Regions from separate parts of the Nonomuraea sp. GTA35 genome, predicted to be linked through region 2. Evidence: riboswitches for the same ligand, from Rfam matches in the RefSeq annotation. Region 2 holds a riboswitch; the other holds the start of a gene.
What was found. Region 2 has a riboswitch for thiamine pyrophosphate ahead of thiD (bifunctional hydroxymethylpyrimidine kinase/phosphomethylpyrimidine kinase). Riboswitches for the same ligand answer to the same signal wherever they lie in the genome.
Positions count from the first base shown of each region.

Region 1: it holds a riboswitch for thiamine pyrophosphate, as region 2 does, so the genes downstream of both, ACBJ32_RS11865 (FAD-dependent oxidoreductase) here and thiD (bifunctional hydroxymethylpyrimidine kinase/phosphomethylpyrimidine kinase) in region 2, are expected to answer to the same signal.

Region 1 covers NZ_JBGNUV010000002.1:1,136,088-1,139,474, reverse strand. Annotated here, with positions in the region: gene ACBJ32_RS11875 (thiazole synthase) at 1-271, opposite strand, end outside; gene thiS (sulfur carrier protein ThiS) at 264-464, opposite strand; gene ACBJ32_RS11865 (FAD-dependent oxidoreductase) at 461-1,873, opposite strand; TPP riboswitch at 1,863-1,979, opposite strand; gene ACBJ32_RS11860 (FAD-dependent oxidoreductase) at 2,038-3,201, shown strand; gene ACBJ32_RS11855 (Rv2175c family DNA-binding protein) at 3,232-3,387, shown strand, end outside.
Region 2 covers NZ_JBGNUV010000022.1:30,289-33,675, reverse strand. Annotated here, with positions in the region: gene ACBJ32_RS53920 (M28 family metallopeptidase) at 1-442, opposite strand, end outside; gene ACBJ32_RS53915 (DNA polymerase domain-containing protein) at 559-1,506, opposite strand; TPP riboswitch at 1,564-1,659, shown strand; gene thiD (bifunctional hydroxymethylpyrimidine kinase/phosphomethylpyrimidine kinase) at 1,653-2,456, shown strand; gene ACBJ32_RS53905 (TenA family protein) at 2,453-3,133, shown strand; gene ACBJ32_RS53900 (carbon starvation CstA family protein) at 3,154-3,387, opposite strand, start outside.

The DNA.
Region 1 (3,387 bases), on a different contig from region 2:
CCAGGGCGTCCCTGGCCAGCCGGGCCGTCAGCACGGCCTCGCCCGCGGTGAAGCAGCCCGCCGTGTTGGGCAGCACCTTGATGTCGCGCTCGCGCAGCACGTCCAGCACGGAGCCGCGGGCGCCGGGATCGAGCCTGCGCATCGCCACCGTGGTCAGCTCGGTGCCGGACGCCACCAGCGCCTGGTCGAGCACCTCCAGAGAGGGCGCGCCGCCCGTCCCCATGATGAGCCGGGAGGAGAACTTCTCCCCGGCTATGATCAGATCATCCACCTTGCACCGCCGTCAGAACCTCCACGCGGTCACGGTCGCGCAGCGCCGTCGTCTCCCAGGCGCCGCGCGTGACCACCTCGTCGTTCACGGCCACGGCCACTCCGGTGGTGGCCGAGGTCAGCGTATGTACGGCCTGCGCCACGGTCGTGCCGTCGGCCACTTCGTGGGTGGAGCCGTTGATGACAACAATCATGAAATTTCCCGAAATCTCCCCGGCGCGCACAGCGCCGCCAGTTCGCTCTCCTCGCCCAGCAGGATCGCGGTCGTGAGCGGGGCGAGCAGCACGCCGCCCCGGTGGTGCCCGGTCGCGTAAGCCAGCCCCGGCGTACCGCCCGGGCCGATCAGCGGCAGGTTGTCCGGCGTCCCCGGACGCAGCCCCGCCACCACGTCGGCGACCTCCAGCTCGGTGACGCCCGGCACCAGCTCCCTGGCGTCCCTCAGCAGCTCGTAGAGCCCGCCGGCCGTCACCCTGGTGTCGAACCCCATCTCCTCCTGCGTGGCCCCGACCACGAGCTCGCCGTCGCCCCGGGGGACCAGGTAGACGGACGAGCCGTGCACGGTGCCGCGTACGCACCGGCTGAGCAGCGGCTGTGGCGAGCGCAGCCGCATGATCTGCCCCTTGACCGGCCGCACCGGCACCTCGGCCAGCTCGGCACTCCACGCCCCCGCCGCCAGCACGACCCGCTCGCCCCGCACCTCGCGGGGACAGGCGTCCCGATGAGTGGCGTCCCGCCCGGTGGTTGCCCGCCCGGTGGTCTCCCGCCCGGTGGCGTCGCGGCGGGTGGGGTCCCGCCAGGTGGCGTCCGGGTCGGTCATGTCCGCGTCGGCCGTGTCCGCGTCGGTCGTGTCCGGGCCGGTGGTGTACGGGTGGGCCGGGGAGTCTTGGCGGTCAGGGCCGTCCTCGGAACCCGGGGGCGCGAGGCGGACCCCCACGACCCGGCCGCCCTCGTACAGGAGCTCGGTCGCCCGGGCCCGCACCAGAGGGACGTCCAGCCGTTCCAGCGCGGCCAGCAGGGCCGCCGTCACGCGGCGCGGGTCCACCCACGCGTCGCCGGGCGCCAGCAGGCCGCCGCGCACGGAGGGGGCCAGCATGGGCTCCAGGCGGCGGCACTCGCGCCCGGTGAGCCGCTCGACCGGCAGCCCCAGCTTCTCCATGTACGCGGCCAGCTCGTCCAGCGCCGCCATGTCGTCGGCCCCGAACGCCACGTCCAGCGTCCCGTCCGCCCGCAGGTCCAGCCCGCGCACCTCGGGGAACCGCAGCCCGTCGCCCGATCCCGGCCGGGCGGATCCCAGCCCGTCGCCCGATCCCGGCCCGGCGGATCCCGGCCCGTCGCCTGGTCCCGGCCCGGTATCCCCGGCCAGGCCGGCGTCGGCGGCCAGCTCGGCGGCGAAGGCGGGCCAGCGGCGCAGCGAGGCCACCCCCAGCCGCAGCAGTGGCGCCTCGGTGTAGGTCACCTCGCTGACCGGGGCCAGCATCCCCGCCGCCGCGTACGAGGCCCCCCTGCCGGGGGCCGGGTCGACCACGGTGACGGGCCGCCCCGCGCGTGCCATCCGCCAGGCCACGGAGAGCCCGACGACTCCGCCACCCACGATCACATCCACTTGCGCTCCCTTCGCCGGCATGATCCGGATCAGGTGTCTTGCGGTCGAAGGCCCGGCAAAGCCTTCCTCTCAGCCCGGTTACGGCCGGACTCCCGCGCGTCTTACCCGAACAGCCTACGGCCTCGGTGCGACGTCCGAGCACGCCCCCCGTTATGGTCATCACCGTGAACCATGTCGTGGTGGTGGGAGCGGGCCTGGCCGGAGTGCGTACGGTGGAGGCCCTGCGCGGGCGCGGCTTCACCGGCCGGATCACGCTGATCGGGCAGGAGCGGCATCGGCCCTACGACCGCCCGCCGCTGTCCAAGGCGGTGCTGAAGGGCGAGGCCGACAGCAGCTTCGTCGACACCGACCTCGACGGGCTCGGCGTCGAGTTCTGGCCGGGCGTCGGCGCCAAGTCGCTGCGCGCGGGCGTCGTGGAGACCACCGAGGGCGAGGTCGCCTACGACGGCCTGGTCATCGCCACCGGCGCCGACCCGATCCGGCTGCCCGGCGACGGCCCCCAGCACGTCCTGCGCACCATCGACGACGCCCACGAGCTGCGCGCCATGCTCGTCCCTGGCGCCCGCGTCGCGATCATCGGCGCCGGCTGGATCGGCGCCGAGGTCGCCACGGCGGCCCGCCGCGCCGGTTGCGCGGTGACGGTCGTCGAGTCCGCCCCCGCTCCGCTCTCGACCGCCGTTGGCGCCGAGCTCGGGGGGCGCACGCTGCCCTGGTACGACGGCATCGACCTGCGGCTGCGCACCATGGTCGACTCCGTGGACGAGGGCGGCGTGCGGCTGGTGGGCGGCGAGTTCGTCGAGGCCCACGTGGTGGTCACCGGCATCGGCGTGCGCCCGGCCGTCGAATGGCTCGCCGACGCCGACATCGACCTGCACAACGGCGTCGTCACCGACGAGCACCTGCGCACGTCGCTGCCCGGCGTCGTCGCGGTCGGCGACTGCGCCGCCTGGTGGTCGCGCCGCTGGGGGACCAGGCTGCGGGTGGAGCACTGGGACACCGCGCTCAACGCCCCCGAGGTCGCCGCCGCGACGCTCCTGGGGGAGGAGGCGGTCTACGACCCGGTGCCGTACTTCTGGTCGGAGCAGTTCGGTCACATGCTCCAGTACGCCGGCCACCATCCCGCGGGTGACCGGCTCGTCTATCGCGGCGAGCCCGAGGGCAAGTGGTCGGCCGTGTGGCTCGCCGGCGACGGCACTCTGGCCGCTGTGCTGGCCGTGGACCGGCCCCGCGACCTCGTACAGGGGCGCCGGCTCATCGACGCGGGCGCGCGCCTCGACGCGGAACGCCTGGTAGATCCACAAGTACCCCTACGAGATTGTGTTGTTTGAGCAAGCACGGCATGTGGTAGTTGTGGTTTCGTGACGCTTTCTGTTGCACAGATCGACCGGGAGACCGACCAGCTCGTTGACGAGTGGCTCACGCTCCCCGAAGTGGCCTCGCGCCTGGATCTCCCGATCGGGCGGGCCAAGCAACTCCTCCGGGACCACAAGCTCCTCGGCGTGCGCCGGGGCAGC
Region 2 (3,387 bases):
GGGCCGGCGGCAGGGTCAGGTCCACTCCCTGGACCTGGGCGGTCACGTCGCCGGCCGGGGAGGGCTGGAAGGTGAGGAAGTCGTCGTTGGGCACGTACGACTTCGCGGTCGGCGCGGTGAGGTCGAGCACGGGCGGGCTGTTCTCGCTCCAGCTCTCGACGTAGTTGATCGGCTGGCGCGTGACCTTGTAGCCGGCCCTGCGCAGCTTGCCCTCGACGTACGCCACGGAGGCGTCGTAGCCGGAGGTCCCGGCGGCGCGGTTGCCGCCGTTGGCGTCGGCGATGGCCTGGAACGCGTCGAGATGCTTCTTGACGTTGGTGCCCTTGACCTTCTTGACGAGCACCTTGGCGAAGGCGTCGTCGAGGCCGCCCGCCTGCGCGGGCACGGCCGTGGCCAGGGGTAAGGCGAGGACGGCGATCAGGACGGTGATGATTCTTCGCATGCAGGTCCCCCCATGGGTTACCAGGAACGCGGCCTTTCCCCCCGAGGCGCCGCTGCCCGAACGTAACCCGGCGAAGAATCAGCGTGAAGACCCACTATTGTCGCAAATTTGCGACATCACTCCTCGCGCCGGGCGCGGGCGCGCCGCTTGCCCTCGTGCATCGCCTGCACGCGGGCGATCGGGATCGTGTGTCCCTCCTCGACCAGGTCGGCGGGCAACCGCTGCGGCCCGGGCATGTGCTCGGCCCACGGGTCGGCGTCCTTCAGCAGCCCCGGCGCGGTGCGCACGGTGAAGTCCCGCGGCGACACGCGCTCCAGCTCCGACCACGCCAGCGGGAAGGAGACGGGCACGCCGGGCCGGATGCGCGGGCTGTAGGCGGCCACCACCGTGGCCCCGCCCGCCCGGGTGGAGTCGAGGAACACCTTGCCCGCGCGGTCCTCCCGGATGAACGCCGTGGTCGCCAGCGCCGGGTCCAGCCGCTCGGCCCGCGCCGCCAGCGCCCGGGTGGCCGCCGCGAGGTCGTCCATCGCCGTGCCCGCCACCACGGGCACGAACACGTGCACCCCCTTGGCGCCGCTCGTCTTCACCGCGCCCGCCAGCCCCATGTCCTCCAGGGCCTGCCGGACCAGCAGCGCACCGCGCACCGCCAGCGAGAAGGAGTCGTCGTGCTCGGGCGGGTCGAGGTCGAGCACCAGGTGGGTGGCGTGCTCGCCGGCGAACAGCGCCGGGTGGTACTCCACCGCCCGCTGGTTGGCGAACCACAGCAGCGTCTTCCTGTCGTCGCACAACGCGTACGTCACCTGCCTGCGCGACGCCTCCGCCCACATGGACACCGACCGCACCCAGTCGGGGGCGTACTTGGGCAGGTTCTTCTGCATGAACGGCGCTTGCCCCGGGCGCACGCGGACGACCGAGAGCGGGCGGTCGCGCAGCACGGGGATGATGCGGTCGCGGACGGCGTCGAGGTAGTCGACCAGGTCGCGCTTGGTGGCGCCGGCACCGTCGAACAGCGGCTGGTCCAGGTTGGTCAGATCGACCCCGTCACGCGTCTCATCAGCGGCCACCCGCCCTACGATGCCGATCCTCGAACGTGTGGTCAACAACGACGCCTGTTAGAGTAGGCCGTTGACGCGGGGTGCCCGGAGGGCCGGGCTGAGATCACACCCGTCGAACCTGATCTAGCTCGTACTAGCGAAGGGACGTCACAGCCGTGAGCGCTGTTCCCAAAGTCCTGTCCATCGCGGGCACCGATCCCAGCGGCGGCGCCGGGATCCAGGCGGACCTGAAGACCTTCTCCGCGCTCGGCGCGTACGGCATGACCGTCGTCACCGCGCTGGTCGCGCAGACCACCACCGGCGTGACCGGCATCCACGAGGTGCCGGCCGAGTTCGTGGCCCAGCAGCTCGACACACTGCTGACCGACGTGCCGGCCGACGCCGTGAAGATCGGCATGCTGGGCAACGCGCCGCTGATCAAGGCGGTGGCGGCGGCGCTCGACACCTACCGGCCCGCGTACGTCGTGCTCGACCCCGTCATGGTGGCCAAGAGCGGCGACCGGCTGCTGCCCGCCGACGCGGTGGCCGCGCTGCGCGAGACGCTGCTGCCCCGCGTGCACCTGATCACCCCCAACCTGCCGGAGGCGGCCGACCTGCTCGGCGAGAAGCCGGCCGCGAGCCTGGCGGAGATGCACGACCAGGCGCAGCGGCTGCGGGCGCTGGGCGCGCGCCAGGTGCTGCTCAAGGGCGGCCACCTCGACGGCGACACGTGCGTGGACGTGCTGGCGACGCCCGAGGGCACGATCGAGCTGGCCGCGCCCCGCGTGGACACCAGGAACACGCACGGCACGGGCTGCACGCTGTCCTCGGCCATCGCGGCGCTGCGCCCGCGCCACGACGACTGGGCGGGCGCGGTGCGGGCGGCCAAGGCGTACCTCACCGAGGCGCTGCGCGCGGCCGACAGCCTGCACGTCGGCCACGGCCACGGCCCCGTCCACCACTTCCACGCCATCTGGTGAGCGCACAGGACATGTTCTGCGACGACGTCTGGCAGCGCACGGCCGAGCTGATGCGCGCCGTCCACGAGCACCCCTTCATCACCGCCCTCGGCGACGGCACCCTCGACCGCGAGCGGTTCGGGTTCTACATGGTGCAGGACGCCCGCTATCTGGAGGCGTTCTCCAAGGCGCTGGCCACGGCCTCCGTCCGGGCCACCGCCGCGGACGACGCGGCGTTCTGGGCGCAGAGCGCGCACACGGCGCTGGCGGCCGAGCGCATGTTGCACGCCGGGTACATCGAAGAGCTCGACGCCAAGGGCCCCACCTCGCCGACGTGCCTGGCGTACTCGTCGTACCTGCAGGCCACGGCCCTGACCGCGCCCTACCCGGTGATCGCGGCGGCGGTGCTGCCGTGCTTCTGGATCTACCAGGACGTCGGCACGGCGCTGCTGGAGCGCGTCGGCGACACCGCCGGCCACCCGTACGGCAAGTGGATCTCCACCTACGCCGACCCGGGCTTCGCGGCCTCCGTCGAGCAGGCCAAGGCCATCGCCGACCGGCTCGCGGCCGCCGCCGGCCCGGACACCCGCGAGGCGATGGCGCAGGCGTACTGCCGGGCGGCGGCGTACGAGTGGATGTTCTGGGACAGCGCGTGGCGGCGCGAGAGCTGGCCCACGGAGCGGTGGCTGACGGCTTGAGGCGGCCCGCGGCGCGGTGGCTAGCCGCTTGAGGAGGCTCTGGCGATCATCTCCTTCTCCTCGCGGGTGGCGATGAGCCCGGCGGGGGCGTAGATCTTCGACTCCTCGAACGGCGCCTCCGTGCTGGGCAGCGGCTCCCGCAACCGGATCGCCTTGATCCACACGCGGGCGGCGTCGAGGATCACCACGATGATCAGGATCGCGAACAGCGCCGCCAGGATGCCGTCCACGGTGGAGTTGACCACGATCTGCTC